Regions from separate parts of the Peribacillus sp. P4_D6 genome, predicted to be linked through region 2. Evidence: riboswitches for the same ligand, from Rfam matches in the RefSeq annotation. Region 2 holds a riboswitch; each other region holds the start of a gene.
The links. Region 2 has a riboswitch for S-adenosylmethionine ahead of AC1DVB_RS00025 (O-acetylhomoserine aminocarboxypropyltransferase/cysteine synthase family protein). Riboswitches for the same ligand answer to the same signal wherever they lie in the genome.

Region 1: linked by a shared signal. The riboswitch ahead of mmuP (S-methylmethionine permease) and the one ahead of AC1DVB_RS00025 (O-acetylhomoserine aminocarboxypropyltransferase/cysteine synthase family protein) in region 2 are both predicted to bind S-adenosylmethionine.
Region 3: linked by a shared signal. The riboswitch ahead of AC1DVB_RS20635 (YezD family protein) and the one ahead of AC1DVB_RS00025 (O-acetylhomoserine aminocarboxypropyltransferase/cysteine synthase family protein) in region 2 are both predicted to bind S-adenosylmethionine.

The regions. Positions count from the first base shown of each region.
Region 1 covers NZ_JBFUIQ010000085.1:1,981-8,877, forward strand. Annotated here, with positions in the region: gene AC1DVB_RS19490 (alpha/beta fold hydrolase) at 1-12, shown strand, start outside; gene AC1DVB_RS19495 (nitroreductase family protein) at 197-796, opposite strand; gene AC1DVB_RS19500 (ring-cleaving dioxygenase) at 1,040-2,017, shown strand; gene AC1DVB_RS19505 (ring-cleaving dioxygenase) at 2,042-2,989, shown strand; gene AC1DVB_RS19510 (alpha/beta hydrolase) at 2,989-3,597, shown strand; gene AC1DVB_RS19515 (flavin reductase family protein) at 3,616-4,224, shown strand; SAM riboswitch class I at 4,460-4,562, shown strand; gene mmuP (S-methylmethionine permease) at 4,646-6,040, shown strand; gene mmuM (homocysteine S-methyltransferase) at 6,030-6,897, shown strand, end outside.
Region 2 covers NZ_JBFUIQ010000001.1:618-10,394, forward strand. Annotated here, with positions in the region: gene AC1DVB_RS00010 (MetQ/NlpA family ABC transporter substrate-binding protein) at 1-528, opposite strand, end outside; gene AC1DVB_RS00015 (methionine ABC transporter permease) at 544-1,212, opposite strand; gene AC1DVB_RS00020 (methionine ABC transporter ATP-binding protein) at 1,205-2,239, opposite strand; SAM riboswitch class I at 2,393-2,505, opposite strand; gene AC1DVB_RS00025 (O-acetylhomoserine aminocarboxypropyltransferase/cysteine synthase family protein) at 2,623-3,933, opposite strand; SAM riboswitch class I at 4,033-4,140, opposite strand; gene AC1DVB_RS00030 (thioredoxin family protein) at 4,286-4,594, opposite strand; gene AC1DVB_RS00035 (toprim domain-containing protein) at 4,598-4,963, opposite strand; gene gcvH (glycine cleavage system protein GcvH) at 5,059-5,442, opposite strand; gene AC1DVB_RS00045 (arsenate reductase family protein) at 5,538-5,894, opposite strand; gene AC1DVB_RS00050 (acyl-CoA dehydrogenase family protein) at 6,027-7,814, opposite strand; gene AC1DVB_RS00055 (acetyl-CoA C-acetyltransferase) at 7,884-9,062, opposite strand; gene AC1DVB_RS00060 (3-hydroxyacyl-CoA dehydrogenase/enoyl-CoA hydratase family protein) at 9,134-9,777, opposite strand, start outside.
Region 3 covers NZ_JBFUIQ010000098.1:9,051-14,495, reverse strand. Annotated here, with positions in the region: gene AC1DVB_RS20650 (SDR family NAD(P)-dependent oxidoreductase) at 1-679, shown strand, start outside; gene AC1DVB_RS20645 (TetR/AcrR family transcriptional regulator) at 847-1,437, shown strand; gene ssuE (NADPH-dependent FMN reductase) at 1,617-2,150, shown strand; SAM riboswitch class I at 2,429-2,537, shown strand; gene AC1DVB_RS20635 (YezD family protein) at 2,694-2,837, shown strand; gene AC1DVB_RS20630 (phosphoadenylyl-sulfate reductase) at 3,007-3,723, shown strand; gene sat (sulfate adenylyltransferase) at 3,776-4,924, shown strand; gene cysC (adenylyl-sulfate kinase) at 4,967-5,445, shown strand, end outside.

The DNA.
Region 1 (6,897 bases), on a different contig from region 2:
CCAATTCAATAAGATTAATAGGGGGATGTGAAATGTACGTGTTGAACGTCAGTGAGGATATCAAAATCATGCCGGTTGTTGAGTATATAGGCTTTGCGTCATTGATATTTTCAAAATTTTTTGCAACATTTCCGGATTACTAAAGCGAAATAAAATAAAAGGGCTGGCTCGTTAAGTAGAGCCAGTCTCTATTGTATCATTGATAATATTTCACACGTTCTTCAAGTGGTGAGAAGTCTTTATCGCCAGGTTCTGCAGTGGGTTTTCCAAAAGGCAACTGTGCGATGAGTTTCCAATCTTGTGATATATCCCATTTCTTTCTCACTTCGTCATCGATTAAAGGATTATAATGCTGAAGGCTTGCACCAAACCCCTCAATTTCCAAGGAAGTCCATACGACAAATTGTAAAATGGCAGAAGATTGGTTCGACCAAATCGGAAAATTTTCGGCATACGTTTTGTATTGTTCTTGTAGCCTATTTATTTTGGCCTGGTCTTCAAAGAATAAAACCGTTCCATAACCATTTATAAATGATCTCATTTTTTCTTCCGTTTTTGTAAAATCTTTGCCATCGGCTGCTTTTTTTAATGTTTCTTTCGTGATATCCCATAATTGGTCGTGGCTTTGACCAGTTAGTACAATCACTCTGGCACTTTGGGAGTTGTAAGCGGAAGGGGAGTATTGAACGGCATGATCGATAACTTCTTTAATCCTTTTATCAGGAACAACATGTTCCTTGCTAAGGGAATAATAAGAGCGTCTATCTTCAATTGCGCTAAAAAAATCTTTAACCATATATCACAACCTCCATTCTTATACCGATTTATTTTGGCCTGTATTTTTTATTTTATGATAAGTGAATCCGGTTGAAATTATTTGAATGAAAATGGTTGACAATTTTATCCCTGTCGTTTATCTTTAAATCAAGATATTTGCATTAAAAGTATTATGTTAGATTAAATACCTTGAATTCGAGATATTATTAGCGGATTAATTCATCTCCGTAAGGGGAGATTTATAAAGATAGGAGTGGTACGGATGGAATTAAAAGGATTACATCATGTTTCGGCGATTACAGCAAAAGCGGGAAATAACTTTGAATTCTACACAAAAGTCTTAGGGATGCGATTAATCAAAAAAACGGTGAATCAAGATGATGTTCGTGTGTATCACTTATTTTATGGAGATCAAATTGGTTCACCGGGTACGGAATTGACGTTTTTTGAAATTCCGAATGCTGCCCGCACTCATGAGGGAAACAATAGCATTTCAGAAATTTCTTTAAGGGTGAGGGATGATGAAGCGCTAGGATATTGGAAAAAACGGTTTGTGGAATTCAATGTTGAGCACGATGAAATATCGAGCCGTTTTGAAAGAAAGGTGCTTTCTTTTAAAGATCCTGAAGGGCAGAGGCTTCTTCTGGTTTCCGATCAGGATAATAACGGCGTTGATGGAGGATTTCCGTGGGATGGAAGCCCAGTGCCGCAAGAGTTTTCCATACTTGGATTAGGACCAGTAAAACTCACAGTACCCAATATTGAACAAACAGAAAGTGTTCTTATCGAGGTATTGGGGTTCAGGAAATCAGGCACATACCCATCCGCAATCAGGGGGCAAAATCCGATAGTCGTTTACGAGACAGGTGAAGGAGGAACTGGAGCAGAACTCCATATTGAAGAAAGGAATGACATACCTCGGGAAAGGCTGGGGAGGGGTGGAGTACATCATGTTGCCTTTCGGGTGGATGATGAAGAAGAATTGAGAAAATGGGTAGAAAAGATTAGTGAATCGAAATTCGTGAACTCGGGATATGTGGACCGCTTTTATTTCCGTTCACTCTATTTTAGGGAGCCGAATGGCATATTATTTGAATTAGCTACTGATGGACCTGGTTTTGAAGTGGATGAAGCTGAGCAGCATCTAGGTGAGAACCTTGCCCTGCCACCTTTTTTGGAATCGAAAAGAAAGGATATTGAATCGAATTTAAAACCACTTAATACAAAATCAACTAATTAATCAACGGGAAAGGAAGTAATCGGCATGCAAAAGCAAAATGCAGGGATACATCATATAACCGCAATTGTAGGCAATCCTCAAGAGAATGTGGATTTTTATGCTGGAGTATTGGGAATGCGTATGGTGAAGAAAACCGTTAATTTTGATGATCCAGGCACCTATCATTTATATTTCGGAGATGAATCCGGTTCACCGGGCACAATCATCACTTTCTTTCCTTGGCCTGAGGCATACCGAGGGACAATTGGCTCAGGACAAGTGGGGATTACAACATATGCCGTTCCGGAGGGTTCAATGGGCTTCTGGGAAAATCGTTTGGGTAAATTTAATATAGACTTTGAAAAGGTTTCACGTTTCGGTGAGGAATATCTTGAGTTCCAAGACCCACATGGTTTGCAACTTGAACTGGTTGAGCGTAAAGAAGGTAAAAATAGCGAGTGGTCATTCGGCGGTGTACCAGCTGATAAGGCGGTCAAGGGTTTCGGCGGAGCTGTATTATTGACGTCAAAACCGATCAAAACGATGGAACTATTAGAGGAAGTGATGGGCCTTCAAAAGGTTGGGGAAGAGGGCGATTTCATCCGCTTCAAATCCACATCGGATATCGGCAATTTGATCGATGTTAAAAAAACGGTTTTACCAAACGGTAAAATCGGAGTGGGAACTGTCCATCACATTGCATGGCGTGCGAGCGATAATGAAGATCATAAAGAATGGAGGGAGCATATCGGTAACCATGGCTATGGTGTGACACCCTTTACAGACCGACAATACTTCGATGCGATTTATTTCAGGGAAGATGGAGGCATACTCTTTGAAGTTGCCACAGATCCACCTGGCTTTGCTCATGATGAAACGAAAGAAACGATGGGCAGTAAATTAATGCTGCCGCCATGGTTGGAAGAAAAGCGGGAAGTTATGGAAAAAACGTTACTGCCGGCAGTGCCGAGAGTACTAGAGGAGGATAAATGATGAAACATATTTTTCAAAAAGGAAGTAATCCAGAAGCCCCGTTACTACTGCTGTTACATGGCACTGGAGGAACGGAAACAGATCTCTTGCCATTATCCGAAATGGTTTCACCGGGTTCGTCCGTACTGAGCGTACGGGGAAATGTACTTGAAAATGGAATGCCCCGTTATTTCCGACGGTTAGCTGAAGGGGTTTTTGATGAAGAGGATTTGATTTTCCGAACGAAGGAGCTTTATGACTTCTTGGAATCAGCGTCCGGAAAATATGACTTCGACCGTGACAGAGTGGTGGCATTAGGTTATTCCAATGGTGCAAATATAGCGGCAAGTTTGCTGTTCCATTACGAGGGGGCCTTACAAGGAGCGATTCTTCATCATCCAATGGTTCCAAGACGAGGGATTGCTTTGCCGTCCCTTTCAGATATACCTGTATTTATAGCTGCAGGTAAAAACGATCCGATTTGCCCGGCAGAAGAAACTGATGAACTTAATCAACTTTTACAGCAAGCTGGCGCTACAGTTGAAGTTCAGTGGGAAAATTACGGTCATCAGTTGACACGTTCAGAGGTTGATGCAGCAGGTTCATGGTTTCAAAAGAACTTTTTATAAGAATGAGGGGGAATGAAGATGATTTCTGTTAACCCTGAAAGTCTGACTGAACGGGATAATTATAAGTTTTTGACTGGAAGCATTATACCGAGACCTATAGCGCTGGTTACGACACAATCCGAAACCGGTACAATCAATATAGCGCCGTTCAGCTTTTTTAACATAGTCAGTTCAAATCCTCCGATGATTTCCATTTCTGTTCAACGGAAAGAAGGAGTTTCAAAGGATACAGCCCGAAATGCAATTCAAACAGGTGAGTTCGTTGTTCATATCACTGATGAAAATAATGTTGCTGATGCAAATCGAACGGCCAAGGAACTCCCATCTGAAGAAAGTGAATTGGGTCTTACTAATTTCACGCTGGCTGTTAGTGATAGGGTATCCGTACCAGGATTGGAAGAAGCGAAGGTGCGTTTTGAATGTACATTAGAGCAATCGATTCCATTGGCAGGTTCCAAGAATGAACCTGGTTGTGATTTACTGATAGGGAAAATAGTCTGCTATCATATAGAGCAAGATATTTACCATAATGGCCGTATTGACCCGAAAGGGCTAAAACCTGTAGCAAGATTAGCAGGTCATACTTATACAAAACTAGGGGAATTATTTGAAATAGAACGTCCTTAAGGAAAAAGAAAAAAATGGCGACATCTTTTAAGATGTTGCCATTTTTAAGACCAAAATGACCCCGGTTAGTTTTATTTGCCAATATAATACGCTTAGCGCCTGTTCCAAAAATAAGCAACCTTTTAATATTAATGCCGCAGACGCCATGATCGTTAGCATTTAAAAGGAAGTCTTTACATTCCGAAACAAAACTTGACAAATTTTTCATAGATTGATAAAGTTATAAAAAAATAATTTCTTATCCAGAGAGGTGGAGGGACTGGCCCTATGAAACCTCAGCAACAGGTCTACAAAGACACTGTGCTAATTCCAGGGGGTGAAACCTTGATAGATAAGACCGTACGTGTTTATTTGTCAGTAACGCACTCTTTTTTAGAGTGCGTTTTCGTTTTTTCTGGATGCAAGATTAAGGAGAGTAAGAATGGATAACAAAAGGAAGCATGATTTTCAAAGGCAAATGCAAGCACGGCATATAATAATGCTATCGCTTGGCGGGGTGATTGGAACTGGTTTATTCTTAAGTTCGGGTTATACGATTCAACAGGCTGGTCCGTTCGGAACCATCCTTTCGTATCTGATTGGTGCATTAGTGGTTTATCTAGTCATGCTATGTCTAGGTGAACTATCAGTGCATATGCCCGAGACTGGTGCGTTTCATAGTTACGCAGCCAAATACATCGGACCAGGGACAGGGTATACAGTAGCCTGGTTGTATTGGCTAACCTGGACTGTTGCACTAGGTTCGGAATTCACGGCTGCAGGATTGTTGATGCAGCGATGGTTTCCATTAATCAGTGTCTGGATATGGAGTGCTCTATTTGCCATTTTGGTCTTGGCATTAAATGCGTGGACCGTTAAGTTTTTCGCTGAATCCGAATTCTGGTTTGCGTCTATAAAGGTATTTGCTATTGTAATATTCATTATTCTGGGAGCTGCGGCAATGATAGGTTTCATTCCAATGATTAACGCACAATCAGCTCCGTTATTTTCCAATGTTACAAGTGCAGGTTTATTTCCAAATGGTGCTTTTGCCATTCTAATGACGATGCTCGCGGTGAATTTTGCATTTTCTGGAACTGAATTGATCGGAGTTGCAGCTGGAGAAACTGTGAATCCGGAAAAAACGATTCCAAAGGCAATCCGTATGACATTATGGAGATTGATTATCTTTTTTATAGGTACCATCGTTGTTTTATCCGCATTATTGCCTGTTTCGGATGCAAGCGTATTAGAGAGCCCCTTTGTTGCCGTTCTAGAACGAATTGGAGTGCCATATGCAGCGGATATTATGAACTTTGTTATATTAACTGCCATTTTGTCCGCTGCGAACTCAGGACTATATGCCTCATCCAGGATGCTTTGGTCACTTGCAGATAAGAAAACTATTTCACCAATATTTGCAAAATTGACAAAACGGGGTGTTCCCTTGAATGCAGTCCTTTTCAGTATGTTGGGCGGTGTTTTAGCACTTTTCTCGAGTATTATTGCGCCGGATACTGTATATATAGTGCTTGTATCCATTTCTGGACTAGCCGTGGTTATAGTTTGGATGAGTATTAGCGCGTCACAGTTTCTATTTCGCAGACGATATATAAACGAAGGAAACTCAGTTAATGATTTGGCTTATCATACACCATTATATCCATTCGTACCAATCGTTTCATTTATGCTATGTCTTGCTTCTTGCATAGGAATTGCATTTGATCCTACACAAAGAATAGCACTATATTGTGGCATTCCGTTTATTTTGTTTTGCTATGGAAGTTATTATCTGACACAAACCATAAAGAAAAGAGGAGTAGACCATGAAAAATAAAATTAACCCAATTGAAGCAATTTTACAAGGTCATTCAGTTATGATTTTGGACGGAGCTTTAGCTACAGAGCTTGAAAGTCATGGGTGTGATTTGGACGATCCCCTGTGGTCTGCACGTGTATTACTTGAAAATCCAGAAGTGATTTACCAGGTGCACTCTGACTACTTTCGAGCTGGTGCTGACTGTGCGATAACGGCAAGCTATCAAGCAACGGTTGAAGGTTTCGCCCTCCGCGGAATACAAGAAAAAGAGGCATTGGATCTAATCAGGAAAACGGTTTTACTAGCAAGAAAAGCAAGAGATGAATTTTGGAAGGAAGAATATCAAACGATTAGACCTAAGCCATTGGTTGCTRCATCAGTTGGACCTTATGGGGCTTATCTTGCAGATGGTTCAGAGTATGTTGGGAATTATGGTGTTTCAGATGAAGCTTTGGCGGCATTTCATCGCTCACGAATATCAGCTTTGGTTGAAGCAGGAGCTGACATTTTAGCATTTGAAACGATTCCTTCCCTGCAAGAAGCAAAAGTATTACATTCATTATTGAAAGATTATCCAGAAGTCTATGCTTGGCTGTCCTTTTCTTTGAAAAATGAAAAAGCGATTAGTGACGGCACATTGCTGGAGGAGTGTGCCAGATTGTTTGGGGACAGTGAGCAAATTGCCGCAATTGGCATCAACTGTGCGCCTGTATCAGTTATCACGGAAGCCATACAGGTGTTGCGTGCAAACACGCATAAACCAATTATCGTTTATCCGAATTCCGGTGAATCATATAATCCAGAAACTAAAACATGGCATGGTCCAGAATCATGTAATAGGCTCGATGTGAAATCTGAAGATTGGCACCATGCGG
Region 2 (9,777 bases):
AACGATGTCTTTCGTTGTAGCCGTCGTTTTATCGATGCCTTCTTTCAAAGTGATCAGGCCATTCTTTTCCAAAAGGGATAAAGCGCGTCCATGATCAGCAACAGAGCTGCTCATAATAATTGTTGCGCCTTCCGGAAGTTTATCAATGCTTTTATATTTTTGTGAATATAGAGCAATCGGCTCGATATGGATTCCGCCAGCATTGACGAAGTCATATCCATTTTCTTTAATTTGCCCCTCTAAATATGGAATGTGTTGAAAGTAGTTAGCATCCAATTCCTTATCATTCAACGCCTTATTCGGTAAAACATAGTCCTGGAACGTTTCAATTTCCAAATCGATTCCTTTTTCTTTAAGAAGCGGTTTAGCTTCCTCAAGGATTTCTGCATGAGGAACATTGGATGCCCCTACAACTAATTTCTTCGATTCTTTTTCCGTATCGCTGCCGCTTTTATCCTTTTCACTTCCACAAGCAGCCAAAGCGATAGATAACACTAAGATTAATGCAAATCCTAAAAACTTTTTCATCCTATTCATCTCCCTTTATCTTTTGTCCAATTTAGATGTAATCACATCTCCAATAATTTGAATTATGAAGACGATAATTAGAATAACGATTGTCGCTACAAGCGTAACGTCATTTTGATTTCTTTGATAGCCGTCCAAATAAGCTAGATTACCAAGCCCGCCAGCGCCGATGACCCCGGCCATTGCGGTATATCCAACCAATGCAATCGATGTTACAGTAATCCCGGAAATAAGGGCAGGCATCGACTCTGGAAGAAGGACCTTCCAAATGATCGTGCTCGTTTTTGCCCCCATCGATTTAGCGGCTTCAATTACACCTTTATCGATTTCACGAAGGCCGATTTCAACCATCCGCGCATAAAATGGGGCAGCACCGATAATAAGTGCCGGCAGTGCAGCGTTCTCACCAATCATGGAACCGACAAGCGCTTTAGTGAAAGGAATGAGCAGCACGATCAAAATAAGAAACGGAATGGAACGGAATATATTGACGACAGCACTCATGACTCCGTTGACAGCCCGGTTTTGCCACATATTACCCTTCCCTGTCAGGAAAAGGATCAATCCTAGTATTATGCCTATAAAAAAGGTTGCCACTACAGAGACGCTTGTCATGTAAAGCGTTTCTTTCGTAGCTTCAATGATGTCTTCCCAATCAACATTCGGCAATAATTCTTCAAGCATGAGTAATCACCTCCACGCCTACCTGCTGTGCTCTAATGAATTCGATTGCGCGGAGCATTTCATCCTCTTTGCCATCTAGATGGATAAACAATGTTCCATATGAACCGCTTCTTGTTTGGGATATCTTACCTTGAACGATATTGACATCCAACTCGAAGTTACGTACAAGCTTGGTGATCAATGGGCTTTCTGCATGATCACCTACAAAGGTCAATTGAATCACTTTGCCGGCTGGATAGCGTTCGAGCAAATGGTCCATCGTTTCTTTCGTTTCTTCCGGTTCCGTTACCTGTTGCACGAAACGCTTCGTCATTTGTTCTTTAGGATTCTTGAAGACATCCAGGACAGGACCCTGTTCAACAACCTGCCCGCTTTCCATCACGGCGACGCGATGGCAGATTTTACGTATTACATGCATTTCATGCGTAATCAAGACGATCGTCAATCCCAAACGCTGATTGATGTCAACAAGCAATTCGAGTATGGAGTCGGTAGTCTGCGGATCCAATGCAGAAGTCGCTTCATCACACAGCAGCACTTTAGGGTCATTTGCCAGAGCCCTGGCTATTCCCACCCTTTGCTTTTGCCCTCCGCTTAATTGCGAAGGATAGGCCTTTTCCCTGCCTTCAAGTCCGACTAACTTGATCAATTCGTTCACACGCTTGGTGCGTTCAGGTTTAGAAATACCTGCAATTTCCAACGGGAAAGATATATTCTCCTGAACGGTCCTTGACCATAATAGATTGAAATGCTGGAAAATCATGCTGATTTCTTGACGGGCCTTACGGAGCTGAGCCCCTTTAATTTTTGAAATTTCCTTTTCAGCCACCACAACGGATCCCTCTGTCGGTGTTTCCAATCCATTGAGCATTCTGATCAAAGTACTTTTCCCCGCTCCACTGTAACCGATGATTCCGAAAATCTCGCCTTTATTTATTTCAACATTCACATTATTTACAGCCTTGATCGTCTCACTGTTTCCTTTTCCTGTTCGGAACAGCTTACTGACTTTCGTCAATGTAATCATTAACCCTCACCTCTTTTATCCAATAAAACCTATGAACTTAGTTGATTTCTCTACATTATTAGTCTGTTTCTCCTATCATGTAAAAGTTTTCCCAATTAAAATAGAAAAAACCCTTCTGCATGAGCAGAAAGGCAGGTGAAGAAACAGGCCTTCCTCTCATCTTCCAAAGTGATTAAACTTTGTGTGAATTGGCACCTTTCCAAGGAAATCTCCTTGTCGGTTGCCGGGTTTCATCGGGCACATCCCTCCACCTCTCTTGATAAGAGCTAATATATAGAATATTTGTACATCATTAAGTTCTTTAGTATGGAGAAATTTTATCATAGATAAAAAAGGAGCGCAATGTATATTATTTCTAGTACAAGAATGAACAGGAACTTTGCTTAAAGCGTTTTGGAAGTCAAGGAGACGATGTTCGTCGCCTTTTCAATTGCCTGCTCCAAATCTTCTATTAAGTCGTCTACATTTTCAATCCCAATCGATAAACGGACTTGATCGGCACTTACACCCGCTTTCGCAAGACCCGCCTCATTCAATTGTTGATGGGTCGTACTTGCTGGGTGGATGATCAAGCTCTTCGCATCCCCTACATTCGCCACATGGGACCATAATTCCACCGAATTGATAAGTTTTGCCCCAGCTTCGCGATTACCTTGAATCCCAAATGTCACGACAGATCCAGCTCCCTTTGGCAAATATTTATCCGCAAGGGCTTTATCGGGATGATCCTCATCCCCAGGATGCGAAACCCAGGTCACGGCAGGATGGTTTTTTAAATATTGGATGACAGACTTGGTGTTTGATAGATGCTCTTTCATCCTTACATGCAGCGTTTCAAGTCCAAGCGTAAACTGGAATGCACTTTGGGCACTTAGCGCAGGGCCCAAATCACGTAGTAACTGGACCCGGGCTTTCGTTATGAATGCGGCAGGGCCAACTGCCTCGGCGTATACCAGACCGTCGTAACTTGGGTCAGGCTCCGTGAAGCCAGGATAGTTCGGCGAGTTCCAATCGAATTTCCCTCCATCCACGATGACACCGCCTAGAGTCGTTCCATTTCCAAGAAGCCATTTTGTAGCGGAATGGATGACAATATCCGCTCCAAAATCAATTGGTCTGCAAAGATACGGTGTCGCGAAGGTATTATCAATGATTAAAGGTATGCCGGCTTCGTGGGCGATTTCCGCTACCGCTTCAATATCGAGCACCCTCAAACTTGGATTTCCGATCGTTTCAGCAAAAATGGCTTTAGTTCTTGGTGTAATCGCCCTTTTGAAATTTTCAGGGTCATCGGGAGAAACGAACTTCACTTTGATCCCATATTTAGGAAGAGTGTTTTCGAAAAGGTTATACGTACCGCCATATAATGTAGAGGCTGAAACAATCTCATCCCCTGCAGCAGCAATATTCAGGATTGAAAGTGAGATGGCAGCCATTCCGCTTGCCGTTGCCAATCCGCCGATACCGCCTTCCAATAAGGCCATTCTTTCCTCAAAAACGCTGACCGTGGGATTATGAAGCCGTGAATATATATAGCCATTCTCCTTTAGGCCAAATAAATTCGCTGCATGGTCGGTGTCCTTGAACAAGTATGCATTGCTTTGGTAGATAGGAACGGCACGGACACCTGTTTCATCAGCTTGCAGACCGCCATGAACACTCAATGTTTCAAAACGCAACTTTTTCTCTGACATTTAATTTCACCTTTTTCTATGGATTTAGTTGGATTTATATGAAATCTGGCTTTTTATAAACAAAAAAACCACTTCAATAAGAAGAGGTTTCAAGAACACACCTCATCTACCAGAGCCAACACTCTGCTGGAATTAGCACCGTATATAAAAATTTATACCGGTTGCCGGGCTTCGTCGGGCCAGTCCCTCCGCCACTCTTGATAAGAACTATTAAATTCTGCCATTACTTAATTCAAAATATAGCATTTTAGATTAAATCAGTCAATGAATTGTTAGAATATTCTTTGTTTATTTCCTGCTCTCATTCAAATGTCAGCAACAAAGAAAACCAACCGCGGTTCTGATTGGTTTCCTAACTGATTTCCTTAAGCAATCCGTACAAATAAGGAACGGATTGAAAGGCATATATTTTTTTGTGCAGCTGCCCTTCTTTGAAAAGCAATAAGCAAGGAACACTTTCGATTTCATATGATTCGGCAATTGCTTGGATATAGTTCATATTCATTTTGCCTGCCTTCAATTCGGGGAAAAGCTCCAAGGATATCGTCAGCATCTTGGAGGCCACCTGACAGGTTCCGCATAAAGGTGTATATAAATATAAGCAAAAGGTTTCCCCATTTTCAACAGCAAGCTTACACTCTTCTTCTTTCCATTCCTGCATCAATTAGTCGTTCACCCTTTGACTTAAAAATTTCATTTTCACATTCATATTGGCAGATAGGAGCACAGTTGCGATATGATGTTCGGGTGAGCTCTCCACTTCTTTGTACATTTTATTAATATACAGGTGGTTCGCTTCCGGCATTTCCCTTCGGAACTGCTTCCGCAGCTTTTCTCCTGATTCATCTGCGTCAAAAAGGAGATAAACATCACGGTCCATCAATTCATCCACTAATTCATCCAGCTTAGTTAATGATATGGTCCCATTCGTACATCTTATTTCCACATCTTCATTTAAAACGGAGGCAACTTTTCTTTTATCGGAACTGCCTTCTACAATGATCACTTTATCGAATTCGCCCCACTCCATGTCATCACTCCATCTCACGAATTATGTGCGCAACTCACCCACTGTACAAATGAAAAAGAGAGCAGGCCTTTTCAGTCCCCCCTCTCCTTTCTTTTTTAACCGTTGATTAAACTCTCATACTCTTCAGCGCTCATCAAGTTTTCAATATCATTGCTATTAGATGGTTCAAGCACGACCATCCATGCCTTTTCATAAGGGGACTCATTTACATATTCAGGGTTGTCACTTAAATCTTCGTTCACTTCAACAACCTTGCCACTGATAGGTGCATAAAGTTCAGAAACGGTCTTAACGGATTCAACGCTTCCAAATGGTTCGTTCGCTTTCAATTCATCGCCGATTTCCGGAAGCTCAACGAATACGATGTCCCCTAGCTCGGACTGTGCGAATGCCGTAATTCCAATGCGCACTGTTCCATCTTCCGTTTTGACCCATTCATGTTCTTTAGTGTAACGAAGTTCTTTTGGTGTTGTTGTCATAATTAACCCTCCATATGTACATCTTATTTTATCTATTCCATTATAAGGTAGATTGTTTGTTTAAGTAAGGAATTAACCAAATATTTTGTGAAATTTCAGTTCCAAACCTGTTCGAATTGCTCTTCTTTGAATCCTACCGTCACTTTGGTGCCATCCGTAACAATCGGCCTTTTCAGAAGCATTCCATCTGTGGACAATATATCAAGCATCTCTGCTTCAGAAGCTTCTTTCAGCTTATCCTTTAAGCCCAGCTCCCGATATTTTTGACCGCTAGTATTGAAAAACTTCTTCAACTCCAAATTGCTGTTTTTATATAGTTGTTCTATTTCAGTTCGCGAGGGGGGATTATCCGCTATATGGATCGCTTCATATTGCAGTTCATGATTATCCAGCCACTTCTTCGCATTACGGCATGTACCGCATTTTGGGTACCAATATAATGTTAAGCCCATCATTTCACCACCTATCAATAGAATACCCGTTTTTACCACGCAATACAACGAAATATCTCCAATGCGATTTCATCAAAGGAAAAAAAGGGAATGCCTTTACGGGCATTCCCTTTACGGATTCTGACTCATTGCTTAAAGAGCATATTTTTCCGTTTCGATTACTTTGACGGATGCTTCGCGTTTTTTCGCAATGACATTGATCGGAGTGTGTCTTGTCAGCTTACGGAGCGACGAAAGCATGATGCGAAGAGTATCGCCTGTTTCCACTGCAATTAACGTTTCCTTTGCATGCTGTTCTATTTCATTGAAAGCTTCCTGAACGAAGATTTCAGTGTAAAGCACTTTTTGTTTGTTCTTCTCAAGACCTGTAGCTGCAATTGCTTTTTCCGTACGCAATACCACGGATTCAGCTGCATAGGCAAGGGATGCGATATCAGCAATGTTGGAGAGGATTTCTTGTTCTTGATCAAGATTTTTGCCATATTTCTGTGCCGCAAGCCCAGCTGCCAGAATACCGATTTTCTTAGCGTTCCTAACAAGCATTTTTTCTTGTGCCAGTGGCTCATCGCCAGGTTCTTCCGGCATCATCATCATTAATTCCTCTTGCAGGCCCTGAGCTTTTTGAAGTAGCGGCAATTCTCCTTTAAGTGCTTTCTTCAGGAATGTTCCCGGGACAAGCAATCTATTGATTTCATTTGTACCTTCAAAGATTCGGTTAATACGGGAATCGCGATATGCTTTTTCAATTTCATACTCCTGCATGAAACCGTAACCGCCATGAAGCTGTACGCCTTCGTCCGTAACGTAATCCAATACTTCGGAAGCAAAGAATTTATTCAATGAACATTCGATGGCATACTCAGCGATTGCAGCCGCCATTGATTTCCCATCTTTCACTTGCTCATCCGTCAATTTGCTTTGTCTTTGATCATAAAGGCCAACCGTACGATATACAGAACTTTCTGCTGCATAAATTTTAGCTGCCATTGTTGCAAGTTTTTCTTTCGTCAAGTTAAAATCGGAAATTTTCGTTTTGAACTGTTGACGTTGATTCGTATAAGCAGCTGTAATCTCAAGGGCACGTTTAGATCCGCCGACAGCACCGACGCCTAATTTATAGCGGCCGATATTCAGGATATTGAAAGCGATGATATGACCTTTTCCGGCTACACCCAAAAGGTTTTCGACTGGTACATGAACATCTTCGAGGATTAAAGTACGTGTAGATGAGCTTTTGATCCCCATTTTCTTTTCTTCAGCCCCAGTTGATACGCCTTTATAATCACGCTCAACAATGAAAGCGGAGAATTGTTCGCCGTCGATTTTGGCGTATACACAGAAGACATCTGCAAAACCTGCATTTGTAATCCATTGTTTTTCACCATTTAAAATATAGTGTGTTCCTTCTGCATTCAATTTCGCTGTCGTTTTTGCTCCCAAGGCATCTGAACCTGAGCTTGGTTCCGTTAAGGCATACGCAGCAATCTTCTCACCCGTTGCTAGTAAAGGAAGGTATTTTTTCTTTTGGTCCTCATTCCCGAATAATACGATTGGCAAAGAGCCGATACCTACATGTGCACCATGCGTAATTCCGAAACCGCCTGCAAGTGCCATTTTTTCCGTAATCAATGCCGAACTGATTTTATCGAGACCCAATCCGCTGTATTCCTCAGGAACATCAGCACCAAGTAAACCGATTTCACCTGCATGCTTCAGTAATTTAACGGAACGGTCAAACTCATGGTTTTCTAAATGTTCAACCTGCGGCAGAATTTCATTCACTACGAATTCCTCGGAAGTTTTGGCAATCATTTTATGCTCATCAGAATAATCTTCCGGTGTAAACACTTGATCATACGTAATATCTTCTATTAAGAAGGCCCCGCCTTTAATGAGGTTATCTGTAGTTTGATTGGACATGTTATTTCCTCCTATGTGTTTAAGATAGTAAACCCGCCGGAAGCATGACAGCTTCCGGAAGGGGTCGGATTACGCCATTAATTCAAACACTCCGGCAGCACCCATCCCGCCGCCGATACACATTGTCACGACTCCGAACTGTTGGTTTCTGCGCTTCATTTCATGAAGCAGGCTTAATGTCAATTTCGCTCCCGAACATCCTAGCGGATGGCCTAGGGCGATGGCTCCGCCATTTACATTGACAATCTCTTCATTCAATCCGAGCTCACGAATGATTTGAATGGATTGGGAAGCAAAGGCTTCATTCAATTCAAATAAACCAATATCCGATAATTCAAGACCCGCTAGCTTCAAAGCTTTAGGTATGGCTGCAATCGGTCCGATGCCCATAATTTCAGGCGGTACTCCTGCTACAGCAAAGGAACGGAATTTACCCATCGGTTTCATCCCCAAGGAAGAAGCCTTTTCCCCGTCCATGACCATGACCGCGGCTGCACCATCACTCGTCTGTGATGAATTCCCTGCTGTTACGGATCCCGTAACGGAGAATGCAGGTCTTAATTTTTTCAGCACTTCAGCAGTCGTTCCTGGACGAACGCCCTCATCCTGTGTAAAAGTAAATGATTTTTCCTTTAACTTAAGATCTGGCCCCACTGAACGAAGGGTAACGTCAACCGGTACGATTTCATCGGAAAACTTTCCTTCTGCAATGGCCTTAGCCGCCTTCTGATGACTTCTAACAGAAAATGCATCTTGATCGTCACGGGAAATGCCGTATTTCTTGGCAACGGCTTCAGCAGTGTGACCCATCCCCATATAATATTCCGGTGCCGTTTCCGCAAGTCTCGCGTTCGGCCGTGTTACATGGCCCATCATTGGCAAAAGGCTCATGGATTCCGCTCCGCCTGCAATGACTGTATCACTTTGGCCGAGCATGATCCTTTCCGCTCCATATGAGATACTTTGCAGCCCGCTTGAACAGTAACGATTAATCGTTATGGCCGGTACTGTATAAGGCAATCCTGCCAATGCTCCAATGTTACGCGCCATGTTCAAGCCTTGTTCCGCTTCAGGCATTGCACAACCGATAATCAGGTCATCTATCGTTCCTTCATAATTCCCTGCACGCTTTAACGTTTCCTTTACGACAAGAGCCCCTAAATCATCAGGGCGTACACTAGCAAGAGAACCTTTTTTCGCTCTTCCTACCGGAGTCCTTGCTCCAGCTACTATTACCGCTTCTTTCATGAGGATCCCCCTTACTCATTTTTAAGCTATCGATCTATTGATCTCGTTTTGGCCATATCTTCATCTATTCATCAATTACGGAGTGGTTTACCTTTAACGAGCATGTGCTGCATCCTTGCCTGGGATTTCGGAGTCGAAATCAGTTTTAGGAATGCCTGTTTTTCCAGGTTCAAGATATACTGTTCATCTACTTCCGTGCCAAATGGGAGTTTCCCCCCTGCCAGGACGTATGCCAGCTCTTTGGCTATGACAAGGTCATGTTCAGATAAGAATCCTGAAAGGCGCATGGATTCCGCCCCTAATAGCAGTGCGGCATATCCAGTTTCACCTACGACAGGGATCTTTGTGCGGGCTGGAGCGGTATAGCCTTGTTCATGCATGGAAAGTACCGCCTGTTTCGCATCATATAGCTGATGATCTGCATTCACGCTTATTCCATCAGCTGAATCAAGGAAATTACTCCCTCTCGCTTCCTCGGCGGAGGTCGAAACTTTTGCCATGGCGACCGTTTCAAATACTTGGTTGGCCACTTTCTGTAAGTCGAAGTCAACGCCCTTCGGCATATTCCTCAACGTCTTCACATAAAGTTCTTTAGTCCCGCCGCCGCCTGGGATCAAGCCGACACCAGGTTCCACCAGTCCCATATACGTTTCAGTCGTTGCCTGGATGCGCGCTGCCGGAAGGGACACTTCAGCACCCCCGCCAAGTGTCATAT
Region 3 (5,445 bases), on a different contig from region 2:
CGCAGCAAAAGGGGACAAGGTCGTTGTTGCGGATTTTAATGAAGAAATGGGTCGGGAAACCGTTGATCAGATAACAGCTAATGGTGGAGTGGCCATTTATGTTAAAACGGATGTTTCTAAGCAGGAAGATGTTGAATCGTTAATCAATAAAGCAGTGGAAACATACGGAAGGCTCGATATCATGTTTAATAATGCCGGCATTGGTGCGGGCGGTATGATCCTAGACCAAGATATGGAAGGTTACTACAAAACGATTGGGGTGAACCAGCACGGAGTGGCCTTTGGAATCATGGCAGCAGGACGGAAAATGAAGGAACTGGGTAACAAGGGAGTCATTATAAATACCGCTTCCGTGTTTGGCTACTTAGCTTCCCATGGGACTTTTGCCTATCAGGCGACTAAAGGCGCTGTAAGAATGATGACACAGACAGCAGCTTTGGAATTGGGTGCTCATGGCATACGCGTTGTGGGCATTGCGCCGGGCGGGGTCGACACTCCTATCATACAAGGTTATAAAGACAGGGGAATCATCGATAAATTGAATGCAAGTCAAATGCGCGGTGAATTGATTAAGCCAGAAGCCATTGCAAATGCCGTCTATCTATTATCGTTAGAGGAAGCGGATGCGATCAATGGAAGTGTAGTCATGGTCGATGATGGCTATGCATCTTTTAAGTGATTTTAAGAAAAAATCGTCCCAACCAGATGATGTTTTCTATTTATGATATATGGGAATATTGAATTCTAATAGATCAAAGGTAATATTGACCGATTGATACCAGCGATATATCATGGGAAATAGATGGGTGAAACCGGTCTTATCTTTATAAAAGAAGGTTGATATTTTTGAAAAAAGGGCAGCAAACCAAAGAACGAATCATAAATGTAGCCCGGACTCTTTTTGCCACTAAAGGTTTTGACATGACAAGAACGAATGAAATTGCCTCTGCATGCAATGTTTCCGAAGCTACTATTTACAAATACTTTGACAGCAAAAAAGATTTGCTTTTGGCTACAATTACCCCTAATGAAAAAGAGGAATCTGAAGATGGGACTAGCCATCTATCCACGGATGATCTAGTGGAGAATCATGTTACTACCATGATAAAAAAAATTCTTGAAAATAAAGAACAGTTTTCGATATTATTTAGGGAAACACAATTCGATCAAGATATTTCAAAGCAATATGTAGATCAGATTTTCAAGCCAAATGCCAGGCATATTGAAATACAGAAGAGAATAGATAGCGGAGAGATACAATATATCTCTGATATTATTTTATTTAATGTTGGGATCATTTCTTTCACATTGGCTTTATCTACACATTATGAGATCCATCAACAAAAAAAGGAGCCATATTTTACTTCTGAACGAATTAAGAGCATTGCTCAACTTTTGGTATATGGTATTCATGGGAAACAAAATCATACATATTGAAACGGTCATATTTAGGGCATGAGCATCAAGCCGTAAATATGACCTTTTTTTCATTCAGAGTAGATGTCCAGAGTGTAAGATTTGACTTATATTTTTCAGACAATTACGATAAATGTATACTTCACGAAATGCTTTAAGAAAATTATATCTGGAAATCTTGTAACATTGGAGGGTATCAAATGAGCGATATCGTAATTTTATCAGGAAGTCCGGCTATTCCATCAAGAACGGACATTTCACTAAAACATATTCAATCATTAGTCGAAAATGCAGGATTTACTACAGCTTATTTCTCGATTCCGGATTTCTCAGCAGATGATTTATTCCAAGGGAAATATAATAGCGAGGATATCTCAAAGCTTTCAGAGAGAATTCAAGCAGCCAGAGGAGTCGTTATAGGTTCACCGGTATATAAGGCTTCTTATACAGGTGTATTGAAAGCATTGATTGATTTGCTGCCAGAAGGTGCTTTTAAGGGTAAGCCGGTGTTGCCAATCATGATTGGTGGAAGTAACAGGCATCTATTGGCGATTGACTATGCGCTTAAACCATTAATTTCAATATTAAAAGGCGAGCCGCTGCAGGGGATTTATTTTGTTGATAAGGAAATAGATAAACAGAATCCAGAAAATCCGATCAATGATTTGCATCTAATTGATCGCGTCCAGAGTCAGGTTCAAGAATTTGTAGAAGCGATACAGTTAAGAAATTAATGACTTCAATAAATTAATTCCTTCTTAAAGAGACTGGAACCTTAGAAATTTTTATAGAATAACACGCGTCAATAATTGGCCTATTAATGAAAATAGACTCATTTTTTTGGAGATTTTATCTAAAAAGACGAGTCTATTTTCGTATTTATATGCACATAAAATCATAAATTGAATAGTGTGTATAAAAATAACAGTTCATCCATAATATTAAACCAAGTTATTTTATAAGAAAACTCCATTGACAAGGATTAAATATATGTTAATATTTAAAATAATAAAACTTATCCAGAGCGACGGAGGGAATTGGCCCTTTGAAGTCCGGCAACCTGCATGATGGATGCAAGGTGCTAACTCCAACAAAATGTTGATCATTTTGGAAGATAAGGTAAAGATATTTACCTTGCGATCTTTCCATCATGGAAAGATTTTTGTTTTTTGTGAAAATATTAGGCAGACCATAACAATGTAAGGTTGTATGGAATTATATAAATCTAAAAAATTTAAAATAAAATATTCGCGGGTTTTCTTAAAGGAGGAACTGGTTTGAATAAAGAGAATCAGCTTGAAGAAATTTTTGAACGACTTCAAGAAATGCTTAATTCAATGAAATATGGATCCATTACACTTATTGTCCAGGATGGTAAAATCATTCAAATGGAGAGAAATGAAAAACTAAGAATTAAATAAGGTATCTGCTGACTAGAAAAACTAGAGGCGGGTTTAACTGATATAAAGAGAGTATTGGTTAGATTCGTCTCTTTTTCCTAGATTCAAATAACCCGGGGGATATTACAACGGGAATTGATCAACAGTTACTCTAACCTGATACAGCAAGTTTTTAGAGGGGGCTACAAAGTTGGCTGCATTAATAAACTATGAAAATTTCAATACAGGGGACTTCCCTGTATTTCCTCAAGACACTGAGACAAAAGGTGCTTTGGAAGTACTGCAATGGGCGAATGACCATTATGGAGACAAACTGATTTATGCTTGCAGTTTTGGTATTGAAGGCATCGTGCTTACGGATTTATTGGCGAAGGTCAATCCTTCGGCAAAAATAGTTTTCCTAGATACAGATGTTCATTTTGAGGAAACTTACCAATTGATCGAGGAAGTGAAGAAGCGATATCCGAAGCTTTTGATCGAAATGAAGAAACCTGACTTGACGCTTGAGGAACAAGCGGCGGAATATGGCGATGAATTATGGCTTAGTGATTCCAATAAGTGCTGTAACATCCGTAAAATCGTTCCGCTTACAGATGTGCTTTCATCGGCAACAGCCTGGCTTTCGGGACTGCGGAGGGAGCAATCCGAAACAAGGGCTAAGACCGAGTATATCAATAAGGATAATAAGTTCAAATCAGTTAAAATATGCCCGCTCATACATTGGACATGGAAAGATGTTTGGCGCTATGCCCACAAAAATGGACTTCCATATAATGTCCTGCATGATAATGGATATCCGAGCATTGGATGTAAAACGTGTACTGCACCTGCCTTCAATGCAGATGATTTACGCTCAGGCCGTTGGCAAGGGGCTCAAAAAACGGAATGCGGATTGCATTTATCTTAAATAAATAGAAATTATAGGCATAAATAAATAGAAACCATAGGGGGAAATTAGCATGACAATCAGTTTACCGCACGGAGGAACATTAATCGATCTTTGGGAACCAAAATATGATTTTAGTAAAATAACGAAGTCAATCGAAATCGATGAAATTGCTTTYAGCGATCTTGAATTGATAGGGACTGGTGCCTACAGCCCGATTAAAGGATTCTTTACAAAAAGTGACTATGAGACAGTGGTAAAGGATATGAGGCTAAGCAGCGGACATGTATGGAGCATCCCGATTACGCTGCCTTTGACCGAAGAAACTGCAGGAAGCCTTACTATAGGTGAAGAAGTAACATTAACCCATGATGGTGAAACATACGGGGTTCTCTCCGTTTCTGATATTTACACTCCAGATAAGCAATTGGAAGCGACATTGGTATATCAAACAGCTGATGAGAAGCATCCTGGAGTAAAAAACTTATATAACCGCGGGGATGTATATGTCGGCGGGGAAATAAAGTTGATCAAGAGAATAGAGCGTCCGCTATTTCAAGCTCATTATTTGGACCCAGTCGAGACAAGGAAGGCTTTCGCTGAAAAAGGATGGGAAACGGTTGTCGGTTTCCAAACGAGGAACCCTGTTCACCGTGCACATGAATATATTCAAAAGACAGCATTGGAGATCGTCGACGGTTTATTCTTAAATCCTCTCGTCGGTGCCACTAAATCAGATGACATTCCGGCAGATGTAAGAATGGAAAGCTATAAAGTTCTGCTTGACAAATATTATCCTAAGGATCGCGTCTCCCTTGCAGTTTTCCCTGCTGCCATGCGTTATGCAGGACCTAGAGAAGCCATTTTCCATGCGATGGTCCGTAAAAATTATGGTTGCACCCATTTTATCGTCGGACGTGATCATGCGGGTGTGGGCGATTATTATGGCACATACGATGCCCAAAAAATCTTTGGGAACTTTAACGCAGATGAGTTAGGAATCACGTTATTATTCTTTGAACATAGTTTTTACTGTAAAGCATGTGGCAATATGGCTTCCGCTAAAACTTGTCCGCATGGCAAGGAAGACCATGTCATCCTGTCTGGAACGAAGGTAAGGGAAATGTTGCGTAATGGAGAAATTCCTCCAGCTACCTTTAGCCGTAAGGAAGTCATCGAGGTGTTGATAGAAGGTCTAAAAAAAAATGAAGTTTATAACTGATTGGACATAAATGGAAGGTTACATGAAGAGGGGGATTATCAAATGAGTAAAAGTACGAATGTCACATGGCATGAGACGTCATTGACCAAGGAGCACCGACGGAAGCAGAACGGGCATGAAAGCACGGTTCTATGGTTTACAGGACTATCGGGTTCCGGAAAATCAACGATTGCAAACGCGGTCGCTAAAGAATTATACAATCGGAATATTCGAAGTTATGTTTTGGATGGTGATAATATCCGTCATGGCTTAAATAAAGATTTAGGTTTTTCTGAAGAAGATAGAACCGAGAATATTAGGCGGATCGGTGAGGTTTCCAAGTTATTCGTGGATAGTGGGCAGTTCGTATTGACCGCTTTCATATCACCTTTCAGGGCAGATCGGCAGATTGTACGTGATTTACTCGAAGAAGGGGAGTTTATTGAAGTATACATAAAGTGTCCGATTGAAGAGTGCGAAGTGCGTGATCCAAAAGGGCTTTATGACAAGGCCCGTAAAGGCATCATTAAAGATTTTACCGG